DNA from 4 places in the Cupriavidus sp. KK10 genome. Region 3 is predicted to be linked to each of the others. Evidence: predicted binding sites of a transcription regulator. Region 3 holds the regulator's gene; each other region holds the start of a gene.

Region 1 (4,770 bases), 1.6 Mb from region 3:
GGAGGAGGGGGGCGGCTGGAGATGTGTTGGGGAAAACAGGACTGCCAGCCGCAGTCCTCCCCGTGCAGTCGCTTACGCTTGCTCGATACCTTGCTGGTCGCGGGTCAGGTTGTCGATCATCACCAGCAGGGCGCGGCGCGTGGTGGCGACTTCTTCCGTGGCGAGATGCTGGACCGCCACCGCATTGACCTCTTCGGCCAACGGTACCAGCGTCTTGCGCAGCCGCTTGCCCAATGGCGTGAGGAACACATAGATGTTCTTGCGATTGGTCGGCCGGCGCTCCAGCGTGACATAGCCGAGCGCCTCCATGGCTTGCAAGGCCGCGAATGTGGTCGGCTCCATCACGCCTGCTTCAATGCTGAGCTCACGCTTGGTGATGCCGTCGCGTTCCCAGAGAATGCGCAGGAAGGTCCAGTGGCCAAGCTGCACGTCATGCTGGGAGAGCCGGTGCTGCAGCGCGCGCAGGAAGACCCGCGTCGCGTCTTTCACAAGATGCGCAAGGCGATCATTGGGCACGTCGTCGTGCCAGCGGCGCAGGACGCGCTGGGCGATTTCCTGTTCTCTGACTGCAGAGGCTTTCGACATAAGGGCGGGAAGCAAGGGCAAAAGCGTATTCTGCCACGGCTTGTCTGTGCTTTACGCAGGCTCCGCGGCGGGACGGGCTTCCAGGTTCCTGCGCAGGACGACCGGCTTGGCGCCGGCGTGCTGCTTGCAGATCCAGTGCGCCAGCGCCGAATCCAGATGCTGGACATGTGCGGGGAACCACTGCTCCAGTTCTTCAGCCAGCCGGCGCGCAACCGCCACCTCCCCCCGTACGAGCCTTGCCTGCACGCCGGATATCGAGGCCAGCACGGCTGCATGTTCGCCAATGTGGCACTTGCGCGGCGGAAAGGCCGTTGCCTCCATAAGGCTGTCCTCGTGCAGGAAATGCGCTCGTGCCAGTTGCAGCAGTTCCTCCAGCATCTGCGCCAGGCGCTCAACAGGCGCTACGCGCAACGACTGGATGAGTGCCGCAAACCGTCGATGTTCGTCGTCAATAGCGGAATGACCGATCAGTAGACCGTCATGCCAGTACATTGGATTGTGCGCTGCCATCATGCCTCCAGTCATATTATTAGGAGCCTAAGTATTGTAGGATAGACCGGTTCCGTAGGCAACGACAATGAGCATGGCGCGGAGTGCTGTTGGCTGCACGGCTTGGCGAAGACGCCCGGATCCCGTTCGCCGATCGCTTGCTGACGGCGGCCGGCATGTGCCCTCGCGCCGCAGGCATAAGTTCTGAGCCGAGGCCCGGCAGTGCCGCGCAGCCACCGACGTTCAGCGCATGGACGCGTTCGCTTCGCTGTCGATCTGTTTGCGCAAGGTCGCGAAGCGCTTCTCCACATTGGCGCCGAATAGCGGATCGGCACTGGCCGGATCGATGGCGGCGACCTCCGCCCAGTCCGCTTCGGTCAGGAACCGGGCGGCGCGCGGCATGACCTGTTTCTCCTCGGTGGAGAGATGGTTGCGGTAGTACACCAGGTACATGGCGGCGGCCGCTTCGAGTGCCGCTCGCGAGGTGACCACTTCGCTCTGGGCTTCACGCAGGCGGTCGAGCAATTCCGCGCCGACCGTGGCGATCACGCGATGTTCCTGCAGTAACCGGCTGATGATGATCCGCGTGCCGGGATCCCGGTCGACGAGCAGCGCGTAGGCAACATCCTCACGGGGGTGGTGCACACAATCGCCATAGTTGCGCATGTAGTGGATGATCGTGGCCATCAGGCCGTAGTCGGGCTGCTCTCCCTGATGGAAGGTGCTGACCTGCTTTTCCAGCAGGTCGAGCATTGAGGCGAAATGGATATGGTCGGTATGCCAGGCGGCAAGCGGTGTCGGGCTCGGGGTGGAAAGCGCGGCGGAAGGTGAAGTCGAAAGCGAGGTGACGAGTGGGGTGGCCATGGCGCCCTCCTGGGAAACTGGGCAAGCAGACCGTTGAGTCCGATACGATATCGGGACTCGCGGGGCCCTCATTGACACAATAGCTTCCCTGCATGATCTAAGTCTGACGCAGATCAATGCGGCGCTAAGCGCTCGGATCTCGCAAGGGGCGGAAGCCTTATACGCCGCACGTTCAACCTGCGCCGCCCTCTAACTCGCCTCGACGCGAGAGGGTCACCACGGTTAGTCCGGTGCCGGAATCGCCTACGGCGCAGGCAGGCTAGCCGCGTGCGACCGCCCGCCACGCCCCGGGCGGCTGTCCGAAGCGCCGCGTGAAGCTGCGCGTGAAGGTGGTCTGGTCCGGGTAGCCTGACGCCAGCGCGATCTCGGCCAGCGGCAGCGTGGATTGCGTCAGCAGCTGCAGCGCGCGGTCCAGCCGCAGCCGGGTCTGGTAGCGGTGCGGGGTGTCGCCGAAGGCCTCGGCAAACAGGGTCTGGAAGCGCCGCACGCTCCAGCCGAAATGCCCGGCGACTTCCGCCACGCGCAGGGGCGAGTCCAGGTTGGCGCGCAGGTAGGCATCCACGGCCATCAGCGGGAACACCTGCTCGTCGCCGGGCATGCCGAGGCAGTCCGCCAGTGCCGCGGCCAGCGTGGCCGCCAGCTGCCAGTCGGTCTGCGGCCCGCGCGCTGCCGCGGCGGCGCGCCACGCCGCCAGCGCGCGCACGCGGCTGCCGAAGGCGCCGTCCAGCGGGAATGTGCGCGGGCGCGCCATCAGCCGCGCGGGCAGCGCCACCGAACGCGCCGGGAAGTCCGCCACCAGTTGCAGGTTACCGTCGAAGCCGAGGAATTCATGATGGCTGCCGGCTGGCACGATCAGGCCGGTGCGGTCATCCACGCGATAGACGTGGCCGTCGATCTCCAGTTCGGTGGAGCCGGCCAGGCCGAACAGCAACTGGTGGTAGCCGTGCTGGTGGCCGTCCGGCTGCGGGCGGTAGCGCCGGTGCTCGACCAGCGGCGAGGCGTGGGGTTCAGCGGGCTTGGGCATGCCGCAACCTGCCAGGGGTCTGGCACAGCCAGACGCCCGCCCCGGCCACCGCCATGCCCAGTGCCTGCACCGCATCCAGCCGTTCGCCGAACAGCAGCCAGGCCTGCAGCGCGGCCAGCGGCGGCGCCAGGAACATCAGCGCCGCGGCATTGGCGGCCTGGCCGCGCCGCACCAGGCTGACCAGCAGCCAGGTGCCGGCGCCCGACAGGCCGATCGCCGCCCACGCCAGTGTGGCCCACAGCGCCACGCCGCCATGCCAGTGTACCGGCGTGTCGGCGGACTGGATCGCCACCATCGCGGCGGCTACCAGCATGGCGCCCAAGTTCTGCCACGCGGAGCTGGCGCGCAGGTCACAGGCGGCGATGGCGGACTTCTGCAAGAGGGTTCCCATGGTGATGGAGACAATGGCCAGCACGCCCAGCAGCACGATCCAGGGCGACAGGGCCGGCGCGGCCGTGTGCATGCCGGCCTGCATCGCCGGGGCGACCACCAGCGCGACGCCGAGCGCACCCAGCGCCAGGCCCTGCCACGTCCGCCTGGAAGGTAGCTCTTTCAGCAGGGGGATGGCAAGCAGCGCGGTCAGCAGCGGCTGCAGCGCACCCAGCAGGGCCATGATCGCCGGCGGCAAGCCCCTGGCCACGGCGCCGTAGCCGGCGCACAGGTAGATGCCCTGCATCAGCGCGCCGGCCAGCAGGTGGCGCGGCGCCTCGCGCAGCGGCGGCCAGGCCGCGCGCGCGGCCAGCGACCACGCCACGAACATCAGCCCCGCCACGGCAAAGCGGCCCAGCAGGAACAGGCTGGTATCGGCCAGCGGCACGATGGCCTTGCCGACGATAAAGCCGGTGGACCAGATCAGGACGAAGGCAACAGTGGGCAGCCAGACGGCAGCGGACAGGGGGCGCGACATGCAAGCAGGCGTTTCCGCCGGGGCGGGATCGGATGGGCAAAGCGCTAGGCTAGCCAGGCAGCGCGCCTCTGTCTTGGCAAATCCGGCAATCGGCATGCTGAAAGCATTGGTAACACTCCCGCAGCGCCTCCGGGTCAACGGATGTGCGCTTGCCACGTAACATACTGATGGTCTGATCGAAAAAGGCGAGGAGGCGAGCATGAATCCGGCGCAGCATTCGAGACAACCCCGCCGTGGCGGGCTCGCCTCCTGGCGGGCCGCCGCGGCACTGGCACTGGCCGCATGCCTGGCCGCCTGCGCACAGGTGCCGGCCGAGGCCGGCGGCAGCACCGCCGCCACCGACCTGCGCTGGCTCAACACCGTCACCTACGGCGCTGACCAGGCCACCCTTGACGACCTGCGCAGGCTGGGCCGCAAGGGCTTCCTCGACCAGCAACTGACGCTGCCGCTGGCCGATCCACCCGAACTGGCAGCCGCCATCACAGCCTTGCCCAACCTGCAGGCCGACGCCGCCGCGCAGATCCAGGCCGCGCGCGACGCCCGCCAGCGCATCGACGCGCTGCCCGACGACGACAGCAAGCAGCAGGCCCGCCAGGTGCTGAACGCGCAGGGCCGCGAGATCGTGGCCGATGCCACGCGGCGCCACCTGCTGCGCGCGCTGTACTCGCCGGCGCAGCTGCGCGAGCAGATGACGTGGTTCTGGATGAACCATTTCAACGTCTACTCGGGCAAGGGCCAGGTCCGGCTGCTGCTGGCCGACTACGAGGAACGCGCCATCCGCCCGCACGCGCTCGGTCGCTTCCGCGACCTGCTGATGGCCAACGTGACCGCGCCGGCCATGCTGGTCTACCTCGACAATGCCCAGAGCAGCGCCAACCGCATCAACGAGAACTACGCGCGC
Region 2 (4,770 bases), 2.6 Mb from region 3:
GAAATTTTATTCTGGATGTGGCCATTTCTACGGAATAAAGAGAATTTTCTGGTGCTTCCGGCCTTTTTATCGTGCAAGAACTCGCAGATCTTTGCAAGCACCTTTCGTCCCAGCGTTCTTATGATGATTCCAGATGCGGCGTCGCGCAGCTTCCGTGCGAATGCCGGGCTTTGCGGCTGCCGGGCGCCCGCATGCCAACCACAACCTGGAGCCAGTCATGAACCTGAAGCAATTTCCGCGTCATTCCCTGACCTTCGGCCCGACGCCGATCCATCCGCTATCGCGGCTGAGCGAAAGCCTGGGTGGCAAGGTCGAGCTCTATGCCAAGCGCGAGGACTGCAACAGCGGCCTTGCCTTTGGCGGCAACAAGACGCGCAAGCTCGAATACGTCATTCCCGACGTCCTGGCGCAGGGCGCCGATACGCTGGTCTCGATCGGCGGGATCCAGTCGAACCACACGCGCCAGGTTGCCGCCATCGCGGCCCACCTGGGGCTGAAGTGCGTGCTGGTGCAGGAGAACTGGGTCAACTACTCAGACGCGGTCTATGACCGCGTGGGCAACATCCAGATGTCGCGCATCATGGGGGCCGACGTGCGCCTGGTCAGCGAAGGGTTTGACATCGGCATTCGCCCAAGCTGGGAAGATGCCATGGAGAGCGTGCGCAAGGCGGGCGGCAAGCCCTACCCGATTCCGGCAGGCTGCTCGGAGCACCCGCTCGGCGGTCTCGGCTACGTAGGGTTCGCCGAGGAAGTCCGGGAGCAGGAAGCCGAGCTCGGCTTCAGCTTCGACTACATCGTCGTCTGCTCGGTCACCGGCAGCACCCAGGCGGGCATGGTGGTGGGATTCGCTGCCGACGGCCGTGCGGACCGGGTCATCGGCATCGATGCATCGGCCAGGCCGGAACCGACGCGCGCGCAGATCCTGCGCATCGCACGCCATACCGCGGAGCTGGTCGGCCTCGGCCGCGACATCACTGAAGCGGACGTGGTGCTGGACACCCGCTATGGCGGCCCCGAATACGGCCTGCCTTCGGCGGGCACCCTGGAAGCCATCCGCCTCAGCGCCAGGCTGGAAGGCATGATGACCGACCCGGTCTATGAGGGCAAGTCCATGCAGGGCATGATCGACATGGTCCGTCGCGGCGAGTTTCCGCAAGGATCGAAAGTCCTCTTTGCTCACCTGGGCGGGGTGCCGGCGCTGAACGCCTACAGCTTCCTCTTCAAGGACGGGTGATTCCGTGCACAGTCTCGCAGCCGGGATTCCCCCGATGCCCGGCTAATTGCCGCCGGCCGCCTGCGCGCCGGGCCCAAAGCGCAGGCGCAGGCTCCGGTTGGCATCCTGCAGCGAACCGTCCGCCGCTTCCACCACGCGGTGCAGGTAGTCTTCGCTGGCGTCGATCAACGCCCCATACAGGGTGTGGCACAAGCCGCGCGCGGTGCGGCCGGGCCAGTCTTGCGGCAGCATCGCTTCAGGCAGGTTGGGGTCGCGCAGCAGCACGCGCCGGTATTCATGCACCAGCAGCGTCCGCACGAAGAAGGCATCGGCCGGAGCAAGCCCGGCCGGCTCTTCGGCCAGCGGCGTAAAGCGGCGCAGCAGTGCCTGCCAGGCAGCGGCCACGTCGCCGAGCTTGAAGGTCTGGTGCATCAGCGCCTGCAGTGGCCGGATGGAAAACGCCTCGAGGCTGCTTGCCTCCATCACCGCCACATCGTCCTGCGCGCGCGCGGCCTGGATGATTTCGCGCAGCGAGGCGAGATCCGCATTGGGGTGGGCCATCACCCCTGGCGCAATGGCGCCGAAGCCCTCCCACAGCAATTCCCGCTTCAGCTTCTGCCGGACCGTGGCGCGTACGTCACCGCGCACCATCACCAGGGTCCAGCGGCCGTCCCATTCGGATGCCTCACCGGCGTAGATGCGCTTGCCGGCGTGCAGTACACGCTGCAAACCGGCGTCTGACAGCCCGTAGTAGCTGCGCCGCCCGATCCTGGTAGCGGCCAGCCAGTCGTCGGCGGTAAGGCGGAAGGTGGCGGTTCGCACCAGCCGGTCATTGATGCCAAACGGCGCCGCCAGCCGGATCAGGCTGCCCAGCCAGATGGCCTGGGGCCGCGGCGCCACCACATCGCCGAACAAGGTCACCAGCATGGAATTGGCGCCCAGCTTCAGCCCGCGTGCCAGCCGCGCCACGCGCGGAGAAACCGGATCGGTGCCTGACGTTGCCATTGGCCTGCCCCTTTAAGTGATACACAAACGCCGATTGATTGAATCAAATTGTATCACTACCATCCGTTGCAACTGACGATGTTGATGCAGGTCAAGACCCCGATTCAGAGCAACCAAGAGCGGAGCAAAGGATGTACGCACAGCTGGTGGAGACAGGAGCGACGAGGCTTCGCGCCATGGAAGAAATGGAGCCGCAGGAACGCGAGTTCCAGGCGCGCGTGGATGCCGGGATCAAGATCGAGGCCAAGGACTGGATGCCCGAGGCCTATCGCAAGACCCTGGTCCGCCAGATCTCACAGCATGCGCATTCGGAAATCGTGGGCCAGCTGCCGGAAGGCAACTGGGTCACCCGCGCGCCGACGCTAGAGCGCAAGGCAGTCTTGCTGGCCAAGATCCAGGATGAGGCCGGCCATGGCCTGTATCTCTACAGCGCGGCCGAGACGCTGGGCGTATCGCGCGACCAGATGCTGGGCGACCTGCACACCGGCAAGGCCAAGTATTCCAGCATCTTCAACTACCCGACGCTGAGCTGGGCCGATATCGGCATGATCGGCTGGCTGGTCGACGGCTCGGCCATCATCAACCAGGTGCCGCTGTGCCGCTGCTCGTTCGGCCCGTATGCGCGCGCCATGGTGCGCGTGTGCAAGGAAGAGTCGTTCCACCAGCGCCAGGGCTACGACATCCTGCTGTCGTTGTGCAACGGCACGCCCGAGCAGAAGCAGATGGCGCAGGACGCGCTGAACCGCTGGTGGTGGCCGGCGTTGATGATGTTCGGCCCGTCCGACGGCGATTCGCCCAACAGCGCGCAATCCATGCAATGGCGCATCAAGCTGTTCTCCAACGACGAGCTGCGCCAGAAGATGGTGGACCAGACCGTGCCGCAGGCCGAGTACCTGGGTTTGGTCATTCCCGATCCCGAGCTGAAGTGGAACGAGGAGCGCGGCCACTATGACTTCGGCGAGATCGACTGGTCCGAGTTCTACAACGTCATCCAGGGCAACGGCCCGTGCAACCGCGACCGCCTGCGCACCCGCGTCAAGGCCTGGGAAGAGGGCGCGTGGTTCCGCGATGCCCTGGTGACCCACGCCGACAAGCAGGCGCAGCGGGCCGCCGCCTGACACCGCGGCGCGCGGCGCCGCCATCCATCCAACGCAATGACACAGGAGGTTGCCATGAAAGAGTGGCCGCTTTGGGAGATCTTTATCCGCAGCCAGCACGGCCTGGCCCACAAGCACGTGGGCAGCCTGCACGCGCCGGACGGCGAAATGGCGATCAACAACGCGCGCGACGTCTACACGCGCCGCAACGAAGGCGTCAGCGTCTGGGTGGTGAAGGCCGGCGACGTGGTCGCCAGCAGCCCCGGCGACAAGGGCCCGCTGTTCGAGCCGGCCAACAGCAAGGTCTACCGCCACCCGACGTTCTTCCCGATGCCGGAAGCCGTCAAGCACATCTGATACGGCCCGCATGATGGACAACCACAAGCTCGAATACCTGCTGCGCCTCGGCGATTCCACGCTGGTCCTCGGCCAGCGCCTGTCGGAATGGTGCGGCCGCGGCCCGGCGCTGGAAGAGGACATCGCGCTGACCAATGTCGCGCTCGACCTGATCGGCCAGACCCGGCTGTGGCTGGGCTACGCCGCGGAAGTGGAGGGCGCCGGCCGCACCGCCGACCAGCTGGCCTACCTGCGCGACGCGCACCAGTTCCGCAACCTGCTGCTTGCGGAGCAGCCTAACGGCAGCTATGCCGATACGCTGGCGCGGCAGTTCCTGTTCGAAACCTGGCACTACTTCCTGCTCGACGGGCTGCAGCGCTCGACCGATGCCCGCATCGCGGAGATCGCCGCCAAGTCGCTCAAGGAAGTGACCTATCACGTGCGCCGCAGCGCCGACCTGGTGGTGCGCCTGGGCGACGGCAGCGAAGAGAGCCACCGCCGCATGCAGGATGCCTTCGACGACCTGTGGATGTTCAGCGGTGAGCTGTTCGAGTCCGACGCGGGCGACGTCGCGCTGGTGCAGGACGGCGCGGTGCCCGACCCCGCATCACTGGCCGAACCGTGGCAGCGCCACGTGGCCGCAGTGCTGGAAGAAGCCACGCTGCAATTGCCTGCCGGGACGTGGTCGCAGAGCGGCGGCCGCCACGGCCGCCATACCGAACACCTCGGCTACCTGCTGGCCGAAATGCAATTCCTGCAGCGCGCCTATCCGGGCGCCAGCTGGTGAACGCCGTGACTGCGCAAGCCATCGCACGCCCGGCCATCGGGCAGGTCTGGACCTGGCTCGATACGGTGCCCGATCCCGAGATCCCGGTGATCTCGGTGGTGGATCTCGGCATCGTGCGCGACGTGGCATGGGAGGACGACGCCTGCGTCGTCACCATCACCCCGACGTACTCCGGCTGCCCGGCCATGACCGTGATCCGGGAGGAGATCGAGCGCACGCTGGCCGCGCAGGGCATCGCCAGCGTGCGCGTGCGGACGCAGCTGGCTCCGGCCTGGACCACCGACTGGATGACGCCGCGCGGCAAGGCCAGCCTGGGCGGCTACGGCATTGCG
Region 3 (4,770 bases):
TTACGCGTTCGCCACCTGGGGCAATGCGGGCTTCATGCGCGAGCAGGTGTGCAAGTACATGTGCCCGTATGCGCGCTTCCAGAGCGTGATGGTGGATCGCGATACCTATGTCGTGACCTACGACGTCGGCCGCGGCGAGCCGCGCGGCAGCCGGTCGCGCAAGACCGATCACTACAAGGCGGGGCTTGGCGACTGCGTCAACTGCAGCATCTGCGTACAGGTGTGCCCGACAGGCATCGATATCCGCGACGGCCTGCAGTACGAGTGCATCGGCTGCGGCGCCTGCATCGACGCCTGCAACCAGGTCATGGACAAGATGGACTATCCGCGCGGCCTGATCCGGTATACCTCGGAAAACGCGATGCGCAAGGCCTTGTCCGCAGCGGCATCGCGCAAGCGCCTGCTGCGTCCGCGCGTCATCATCTATTCCGTGATCTGGGTGGTGCTGCTGGGCGGCTTCATGGCGTCGATCGCGCTGCGCACGCCGCTGAAGGTCGACATCATCCGCGACCGTGGTGCGCTCGGCCGTGAAGTGGAAGGCCGCTGGATCGAGAACGTCTATCGCCTGCAGCTGATCAACACCACCGAAGCGCCGATGAAGATCAGCGTGCGCGCCGACAGCGACGAGCTGAAGAACCTGAAGGTGGAGTACGACAAGCAGGCCGAATCGTTGGCGCCGACGTCCAACCGGTTGCTGCCGATCCGGATCCGCGTGCCGATCGAGGCCGCGGCGCGGGGCACGCACAAGATCAACGTGACAGTGACGAGCGAAGGCACGGAGCGGGGGCAGGCCGAAATCCGGCAATCCACCAGTTTCATCGTGCCGCGCGATTTGTGAAGCTAGGCAGACGCGGACTTAGTCGTCAAGATGAAGGGGGCAAGATGAGTCAGCAAGGCAATCCGTGGTGGAAGGAGCCGTGGCCGTGGCTATTGATGAGCGGCCCGCTGGTGGCGATGGTGGCGTGCGGCGTGACGATCTGGCTGGCGTCCACGCATCCGGACATGCCGGTGCAGGGTGCAACGCGCCATGGCCTGGTGGTGGAGAAGGCCGATGCCGCGCCGCCCAAGGCTGCCGCAGCGAGGCAGCCATGAGGTTGCGCTGGCTGATGTGGGTACTCTGGCCGGCGTTCCTGATGGCTGGCTTTGCGACCGCGACGGTGTTTTCGGTGGTGGATCCCGGTGACCTGAACTTCTTCGGCCAGCCGATCGAAGCGTCCCGCGAATCGGTCTACACCATCGGCTTCCTGATGGCCTGGGTGTTCTGCGCGTTGTCCAGCGGACTGACGCTCTACACCATGCCGACGCGGCTCAGCGATACCGACGAACTGGAATGAGCGGACTGGCGTGAGGTCTGCGCTGCCATGGCCGGATGCGGCACTGGCAGCGCTTGGCCGCTTAGCAGGAGCGGCTGTAGAGTTGCTTGATGCCGTCGATGTCCACCAGCTTGACGTGGCGCTGGCGAATCTGGATCAGGCCGGCTTCGGCAAAGCGAGAGAACAGGCGGCTGACGGTTTCGAGCTTCAGGCCCAGGTAGCTGCCGATTTCTTCGCGGCTCATGCGCATCACGAACTCGGACGCCGAATAGCCGCGCGCCGACAGGCGCTCAGAGAGGTTGATCAGGAAGGCGGCAAGGCGTTCCTCGGCGCGCATCGAGCCCAGCGTGACCAGCATCAGCTGGTCGTGCGTGATTTCCTTGCCCATCAGGCGCAGGAACTGCTGCTGCAGCGATGGCAGGTCGACCGAGAGGGACTGCAGTTCGCTCATGCGGACCACGCAGACTTCGGTATCTTCCAGGGCGGCGGCATCGGAGGCATGCTGCATCTCGCCCAGCCCGTCGAGACCGACGATTTCGCCGGGCAGGTGGAAGCCGGTAATCTGCGAGCGGCCGTCTTCAGTGGTGACGTGGGTCTTGAGCGTGCCAAAGCGCACGGCGTAGACCGCGGTGAGCGGATCGCCCATGCGATACAAGGTTTCACCCTTGTGCACGCGGATGCGTTCCTGTACCAGCGTGTCCATCTTGGCGAGGTCTTGCTGCGACATGCCGACCGGAAGGCACAGCTGCCCCATTGCACAGGTGGAGCAGCGGGGCGACATCTCGGTAATGGGAATGGAGGTGAGCAATTGGAACCTGCTAGAAATGGCAGCGAGGGCGCGATTAGGACATTTTACCGTGCGATGTGATGCGGTAGGGAGTAAGAATTGACATTTGGCGTGCTGATCAGCGTTTTTCTGCTGGCTTTGCTGGGCGGAGTCCACTGCGCTGCCATGTGCGGCGGCGTGGCGCTGGCCGTGGAACAACGCCGCGGCGCGACGGTGACGATCAGTCTGGTGCCCAGCCGCGCCGCCTGGCTGGCCGAGTTGCTGACTATGCACTTGGGCCGGATCTCGACCTATATGCTTCTTGGTGCCGCGCTAGGCGCGCTCGGTGCCTCGGCATGGAAGCAGGATTACCTGCCGGTGCAGCGCTGGCTGTTCGGCGCGGGCAGCGTCATGCTGCTGTGGTCGGGCTGGCGGTTGCTGCGCGGCAACACTTTTACCGTCGACTGGCTGGAGCGGCTGGCGGCGCGCGCCGGCGCAACGGTGGCGCGGCGGCTGGGTGGCCTGGCAGGCGCCATGCCGGCGTTTGTGCGGGCGCGAAGCGGACTGGCGCGGCGTTATGGCGTGGGCCTGGCGTGGGGGCTGGTGCCGTGCGGCATGGTCTATGGGGCGCTTACGCTGGCGCTGCTGGCGGGCAACGCGGCGTCCGGCGCACTCGTGATGGGCGTGTTCGGGCTCGGCACATTGCCTAATCTGCTGGTGCTGTCCGGCCTCGCGGGCTACTTGCGTACGCTGTCGCGACGTCCCGGCGTGCGCTTGGGGGCCGGCCTGGCGGTGATGGCGTTCGGCGCCCTTGGCATTGCGCGAGCGGTGCTGCTGCCACATTCGCTGGCCGAGCATGGATTCTGCCTGGTGTTCTGAGGCGCCGGCGCCGCCCGGGCAACGGATGATGGTTGCAGGCGGGGGCGGGAATGCCATACAATCGCCAACATTGCGGTATCGCGCGGCATAGAATGAGCCGCGGTAAGCAGCGGGCGAGCAGCGCCAGGCGGCCTTCCTACCAGAAGGCGCGTTCAGGGCAGGGGAAGCGGAAGGTTTTCGATGCCCGTCCCGTCCCCGCAGTCCATCCGGTTCAAAAGATCTGGTTCAAAAGTCCGGCTGGCACTGCGGTGTTGGCGATGCCGGCCTTGCTCCCGATACCCGTTTTTCTTGCGTCCGAGGCCTTCAGTTCGCTGACAGCGACGTCCGATATGTGCGGGCGCGCTACGCAAGAGGTTTGCTGGCCGATCCATAACGGCACGCGAACGATCTCCTGCCGGAACGACCCGGCAACTCGATGCAAAGATAGGGAAGTGCACGGCTTGGATGCAGCAGGTATCCGGCTAGCTGCGCAATGAGATGGCGGTGGCTTTCGTACCGCTGTATCCAAAATCTCCGATGCCCCGGATCCGTCCGGGAGCAGGTGCAAAGACAGGCTGCACACCATCAACATGAATACCCAAGAGGCGAAGATCGTCCTCGAGACGGCGCTGATCTGCGCGCAGGAACCGTTGCGCGTCAATGACCTGCGGCGGCTGTTTGACGACGACGTCGGCGCAGACACCATCCGCGTGCTGCTTGAGGAACTGCGCCAGGACTGGCGGCCGCGCGGCGTGGAACTGGTGGCCCTGGCCAGCGGCTGGCGCTTCCAGAGCCGGCCGGAAATGCGTGAATACCTCGATCGGCTGAATCCCGAAAAGCCGCCAAAATATTCGCGCGCCGTGATGGAAACACTGGCGATCATTGCCTACCGGCAGCCGGTGACCCGCGGCGATATCGAGGAAATCCGCGGCGTAACGGTCAGCACGGAAGTGGTCAAGAAGCTTGAGGACCGCAGCTGGATCGAGGTGATCGGACACCGCGACGTGCCGGGCAGGCCGGCGCTGTATGCGACGACCAAGGCATTCCTGGACGATCTTGGGCTGCGTACGCTGGATGAGCTGCCGCCGCTGGAAGACGCCCAGGCGCAGGCGCAGGCAACCCTGCTGGAACAACAGGCCATCAATTTTGAAGATCTGGCTGCAAACAAGGCAGCCAGTGCCGACGAGGAAGCATTTGCCGACCCCGCCGCGCAGGCAGCGGATGTGGCCGAAGCATCCGTCGCGAACGAAGCCGAGACGACCGACCCGGTCGACCAAGGCGCCAATGGCTTTGACGTGCAACCGCTGCAAGCTGCAGCCGACGATGCCGCCGAGGCCGCTTCCACCGAACCAGCCGCACCCAATCCGGACGGGGCGCGGGGCGATTTGCCGGACAACGGCACCCCGCCGCACCCGAGCGAGCACGACGAGCGCGTGCCGAACTGAACAACATGCAACATCCGATAGTGAATATCTTGTCTGATTCCGTTGAGCAAGACACCCGCAATGCGGGCGCACCCGCCGACACCGGCGCCGCAGAACCCGGATCGGGCAGCGAAGCCGCGCCCCGCCGCAAGGGGCTGCGCCGCGGGCTGAGGAACCTGGTCGCATCGCGCCGCCAGGCAACGCAGGACCGCGGCGAGGGCGCCGAAGGCGCCAGCGCCGGCGGCCAGGCCGATGCCGGTGAAGCGGGCGCCGCCCAGGCGGCGGGCGGCGCGCGCGGTGGCCAGCGCGGCCGCGGCAAGCGCAAGACGGGGCAGGGCGAGGGCGGCCAGGGCAGCCAGGGCGGCCAGGGCACCAGCAAGGCAGACAAGGTGGACCGCGCGGCCAGGGC
Region 4 (4,770 bases), on a different replicon from region 3:
ACCAACGCGCAGGCGGCAAGCCTGCGCCATCCTGGCGGTATTGTCGGGGTGCATGACTGCAAGCGATTCTTCATGGGTAGCTCCCTGTGGGGCGCGCACCGCCCCAGGGCGGCTGCCGCCGGCCACGACGTGCGCTTCACACCGCGAAGCGAAAATGGCCGCTGTGCAGCACGATGTGCCGCGCACCCGTCATCTCGAACAGGGCTCCCGCGACGCGTTCAATGTCCTGGCGGTTGCTGATGAATGCCGGCAGCAAATCTTCACTGCGGTACGAGCGTGCGCCGAAATGATCCTCAAGCGCCTCGGCAGTGATTTCATAGGTCGCGGGCGACCCGTCCACCTTCGCGGTGCACTGCAGGCTGGGACCTGTCGGGCAGTAATCCGGCATCTCGCCGGCAAAGTCGATCTTATGCATAGCTGTCTGGCGTAACGCCCTCCAAAGTCTGTTCGCCTGCCTACGCCTCCTCGGCGCGGACCAGCAGGACGGGCGCGACGGCTAGGGTAATCACGCTCCGCGCGACGCTGCCCATGACGAGTCGCCGCACTCCCCGTCGGCCGTGCGTACCCATCACAACCAGATCGGCGCCCCAGCCATTGGCTTCGGCCGCGATCGTGGTAGCAACGTCGTCCTCCGCCATCGGCTTGCCGAGCAGCCGCGTTACGTGGCGAATGCCCGCCGCGGCAAGCCTGCTGGCGGCGGCGGCGAGGACGCTTTCGCCCGCCGTCGTGAGGTCCTCTATCAATCTCACCGGATCCAGATTGCTGACATCCAGGAATGGGCTGCGGTCATCGACCACATGGACCACCTCCACTTCCGCGCTGGCGGCGAGCGCAATGATCATGGCCTGTTCCAGGGCAAGTTCCGAAGCGGCGCCGCCGTCCATGGCGACAAGGATGCGCTGGTACATAGCGGATTCTCCGGCGATGGGAGCCTGTGGTGGCTCGGGTCTGGACTAGCTTAATCCAGCGTAGGGCAACCGGCGCAACTGCTGTTGATATGTGTCAAAGCCGCGGCACGGCGCTCCAACCGCCGTGGCGCGAGGCCGTATGTCCCAGTTGATGCGCATCAATGGCGGCCGCCACGCAAGGCCTACGCTGCAGAAACAGCGACGTCCGCTGCCATCTGACCGGAGCCCGTGATGACCCAAGCCGTGATTGTTTATTACTCCCGGACCGGCACCGTACGCCAGGTCGCCGAGGCCGTTGCCGCGCGGTCGGGATGGCCACTGGCCGAGGTCGCCGACGTCAAAAGCCGCGCCGGGATCCTTGGCGACCTCCGGTGCGTTATCGATATCCTCTTTCACCGCCAAGTCGAGTACCGCTACGCCGGCCCGGCCCTCGATCGCTGCGAGCACGTCGTGGTCCTGGCACCGGTATGGATGGGCAGGCTGGCGGCCCCGATGCGCAGCCTCCTCGCCGCCAGTGTCGCCAAGCCGCCGCTGGCCGCGCGCGTGTCTGCAATCTGTGTCATGGCAGCGCGCGGGGGCTTCCAGGCAGAGGCGGAGATAGCCAAGCTCACGGGCAAAACACCCGCGCCGGCACTCGTGCTGCTCGAGCGTGACGTGCTGAGCGGCGATGCCGCCGCCGAGATCGATGACTTCGTGCAGGCGTTGCGCTTGGCGGATTCCAGGCCTGCCCACGCCGGGCGGCCCGCCTGGTTGTCCCCGAACGAGACCTGAGCGCTTCTTCCGGCTCCGTCGCCCTTTCGCGGTCCGGTCCGCTCTGACCCGCCGCGAACCCGCGCGGTGTCCTGCCCGCGGCGACCCGGTCCAGGCGTCGGGTTCAGCGACGCGGACAGGGTGTCGTGCCGCAGAGCAGCCAGTCGTCCTCGAGCGTATTGACCGGCAGCCGGAACGTCATGTCGAGCGGCTCGCCAGCGACGACGATGTCGCGCATCTGGTCCCGTCCCTGGTAGCCCACCGCGAGCCGATAGGCACCCGGCTTGAGTCGCATGTAGAACAGAGGTCCGCTGGCGGTAGTGTGCAGCACGGGGCGGCCAGCCTGGCTGGCCACGACCACCGTGGCACCGCCCAGCGGTTTGCCGCGCCCGGCATCCACCATCGTCAGCCGTACATTGAAACGCGCGGCGACGGTCAACATGCTTTGCAGGCCCGCCTCATCGTCCCCACCCGATACGTAGGAGACGCCGTGCTGCTCCATAATCTGCACGCCAGCGCCAGCCGGCGCGGCGCGAGTGGCGCAACCGGCCGCCGCAACGGCAATCGCCAGCGACGACAGCCCGAGGCCAAGCCTTCTTGAAACCTGCATTTGCGTCACTCCGAGACGATTATTGGGGTATCCGCGGACCGGGACGGAACGGTCAGGGGCTATCGCTGCGTGACTGCTGCCGAACGAGCAGTATGGGGCGAACCGTCTTGCTGACCACGTGCTCCGAGACCGAGCCCAGCACCATGTGCCGCACGCCGCGATGGCCGTGTGTGCCCATGACGATCAGGTCCGCGCTCCAGTGGTCCGCTTCCGCGACGATCGCCTCGGCAATCCTCGCAGGGGTGCCGGGCGTCTCGGCCAACCTGCTGCTCCAGCGCACGCCGGAGGCACTCAGGCGCTCGCCGGCGCGAGCCAGCACCTGCTTGCCATAAGCAATGATGTCGGCCATTAGCCCAGGCCGGTCACGCGCGCTGATCTCGAAGAACAGGTCGCTGTCGTCGACGACGAACATGGCCCTGACCTCGGCGTGGGTGGCCAGCGCCATGGACACTGCCTGCTCCAGGGCACTTAAGGATGAACGGCTGCCATCGATGGCTAGGAGAATTCGGCGGAACATGGCGACCTCGGCTTCGGCTATGGTTATTTCCAAAGTAGCGGTCGCAAGGGCATGCGGGTTGATGCCAGTCAACGAAGCCCTAAAGTCCCCCTGACCGACCGGTTGCGAATTCGCGACCTGATCAGCGACATGCGCAGGCCCACCGGTCTTCGTGCCGCGCAATCGCGGTGAGCATGTGGCACACAGCGCTTCGCCGCCATTCAGTGCGACAGCAGCAGTGGCATCCCGGCATGGTGCATCAGCGTCCGCGTGGTGCCGCCCAGCATCACCTCGCGCATGCGGGAATGTCCGTAGCCACCGGCCACCAGTAGGTCCGCGTTCAGGCTCCGTGAAGCCTCAAGCAGCACCCGGCCAACCGCCTCGCTCGTCGGTTCGTTGTACACCCCCGCGACGATGCCATGCCGCTCGAGGTATTGACGCAGGCCCGCGACTGGTTCCGACTTTGGAGTAGGCCGGTCGTCCCGGTTCCATACTGCCACGATAGTGACCCGCTCTGCGCACAGCAATAGCGGCATCGCGTCCGCCACGGCGCGAGCGGCCTCTCGCCAGCCATCCCAAGCGATCACGATATGTTCCATCTCCGCCTGCTGGTAAGTATCCGGCACCAGCAACACGGGCCTGCCGGCATTTAGCAGTACATATTCGGCGGTCTCGGCTGCAAGGCTGCCTACCGAATACGGGTCGGGCGGTGGTGCCAGCACGACGATGTCTGATACTCGGCCTTCCTGCGCCAACGCCCATCCCGGGTCTTCCTCGACCACGCGGTGGGTATGTGCCACCCCAGGCGCTGCCTGCTCCATCAGGCGCCGGAACGCGACGCCCATCTCTTCCGCCTGCGCCGCCAGGCCGACCCTGGCCACATCCACGTACCGCTCTGCATCGCTGCCGGCGTCCGGAATCCGCTCGAACGGCACGCCGGTCGCGGTCAATCCCACCACATGACCGCCGGAGCGCTTGGCGAGGTCCGCTGCAACGCCTACACGAGCGGCGCAGCCTGTGTCACGCCCGAGTTCGACCAATACGGTTTTGAAGACCATGATGCTCTCCTGTGCAGGGACTTCGAAAGCGCCGGGCGACCGGGTTGGTGTGCCGTAGCTCGAAAAGCGAATGTTGTCGCCTGAGTCTCCATTTCTCATTATCGGAGCTCGCCTGGCGGCCAAGCATGATGCACGTCAACATCGAGATGATCGCCCCGCGCCTACACGGCGTACTCTGCATCGCGTTGCGTCGACTTATCCCGCCGTGTTTCGCACCAGTGCCGCCTTCAGTGCACAGAGTTGCCGCCGGTGAAGCTTGCCTTGTGGGTGCCTTGTGGGGGCTTGCGTTGTATCAAGCCACAATGCCATTTCACCACTAGTGTGAATCAGTCAGTCGCTCGCTAGCGCTGTTCACCCCCCTTGGCAGCTTCCCAGACGTTAGGCGTTGAAAGGGAATCCTGGATTTGCTTAGGCGTCTGTATAAGTCCACCGAGAAGGAGCAGCACATGTCCAACGAACATACGCAGGTTGTCTGGTTCGAAGATCTAAGACGGGCCGATGTTCCTCGCGTCGGTGGCAAGAACGCGTCGCTGGGGGAGATGGTGGCCAACCTCGCGCCCGCAGGCGTCAAGATTCCCCCGGGGTTCGCAGTGACGGCGGATGCATACTGGCGCTTCATCGACACGAATGGCCTGCAGGAAACCGTGTCCAGGGTTCTCAGCGAACTTGCTGACGGCAAGGTTTCCCTCTCCGAGGCCGGGGCCGCCATTCGTCAGCTCATCCTCCGCGGCGAATGGCCCAGAGAAACGGCTGAGGCGATCCGTCTGGCTTATGAAGAGCTGAACCGCCGGACCGGACGGGTCAACATGGACGTCGCCGTGCGCTCGAGCGCGACCGCCGAGGACTTGCCGGATGCCAGCTTCGCCGGACAACAGGAAACCTTCCTCAATATCCGGGGTGATCGTGCACTCCTTGACGCTTGCCGGCGCTGCTACGCCTCGCTTTTCA

The links. Region 3 encodes FNR, which switches genes on or off when oxygen is low (the NO sensors DNR and NnrR bind a similar motif). Its sites were predicted from a motif close to TTGATNNNNATCAA; they were not measured.
Region 1: a site for FNR is predicted at 2,042-2,055, ahead of KB879_RS15990 (hemerythrin domain-containing protein). Genes of this name have one in related genera too.
Region 2: a site for FNR is predicted at 2,300-2,313, ahead of paaA (1,2-phenylacetyl-CoA epoxidase subunit PaaA). Genes of this name have one in related genera too.
Region 4: a site for FNR is predicted at 2,844-2,857, ahead of KB879_RS37840 (universal stress protein). Genes of this name have one in related genera too.

The regions. Positions count from the first base shown of each region.
Region 1 is NZ_CP073677.1:3,400,047-3,404,816, reverse strand. Features, by position in the region: gene KB879_RS16000 (MarR family winged helix-turn-helix transcriptional regulator) at 73-585, opposite strand; gene KB879_RS15995 (bacteriohemerythrin) at 637-1,077, opposite strand; gene KB879_RS15990 (hemerythrin domain-containing protein) at 1,318-1,938, opposite strand; gene KB879_RS15985 (AraC family transcriptional regulator) at 2,198-2,962, opposite strand; gene KB879_RS15980 (DMT family transporter) at 2,946-3,869, opposite strand; gene KB879_RS15975 (DUF1800 domain-containing protein) at 4,069-4,770, shown strand, end outside.
Region 2 is NZ_CP073677.1:2,435,651-2,440,420, reverse strand. Features, by position in the region: gene KB879_RS11725 (Lrp/AsnC family transcriptional regulator) at 1-25, opposite strand, end outside; gene KB879_RS11720 (1-aminocyclopropane-1-carboxylate deaminase) at 218-1,234, shown strand; gene paaX (phenylacetic acid degradation operon negative regulatory protein PaaX) at 1,277-2,218, opposite strand; gene paaA (1,2-phenylacetyl-CoA epoxidase subunit PaaA) at 2,350-3,336, shown strand; gene paaB (1,2-phenylacetyl-CoA epoxidase subunit PaaB) at 3,391-3,672, shown strand; gene paaC (1,2-phenylacetyl-CoA epoxidase subunit PaaC) at 3,683-4,438, shown strand; gene paaD (1,2-phenylacetyl-CoA epoxidase subunit PaaD) at 4,435-4,770, shown strand, end outside.
Region 3 is NZ_CP073677.1:5,033,051-5,037,820, reverse strand. Features, by position in the region: gene ccoG (cytochrome c oxidase accessory protein CcoG) at 1-838, shown strand, start outside; gene KB879_RS23475 (membrane protein) at 883-1,092, shown strand; gene KB879_RS23470 (hypothetical protein) at 1,089-1,334, shown strand; gene fnr (fumarate/nitrate reduction transcriptional regulator Fnr) at 1,396-2,121, opposite strand; gene KB879_RS23460 (sulfite exporter TauE/SafE family protein) at 2,200-2,958, shown strand; gene scpB (SMC-Scp complex subunit ScpB) at 3,528-4,382, shown strand; gene rluB (23S rRNA pseudouridine(2605) synthase RluB) at 4,388-4,770, shown strand, end outside.
Region 4 is NZ_CP073678.1:1,387,247-1,392,016, reverse strand. Features, by position in the region: gene KB879_RS37860 (DUF1488 domain-containing protein) at 137-415, opposite strand; gene KB879_RS37855 (universal stress protein) at 456-908, opposite strand; gene KB879_RS37850 (flavodoxin family protein) at 1,140-1,679, shown strand; gene KB879_RS37845 (carboxypeptidase-like regulatory domain-containing protein) at 1,783-2,268, opposite strand; gene KB879_RS37840 (universal stress protein) at 2,321-2,785, opposite strand; gene KB879_RS37835 (universal stress protein) at 2,986-3,822, opposite strand; gene ppsA (phosphoenolpyruvate synthase) at 4,269-4,770, shown strand, end outside.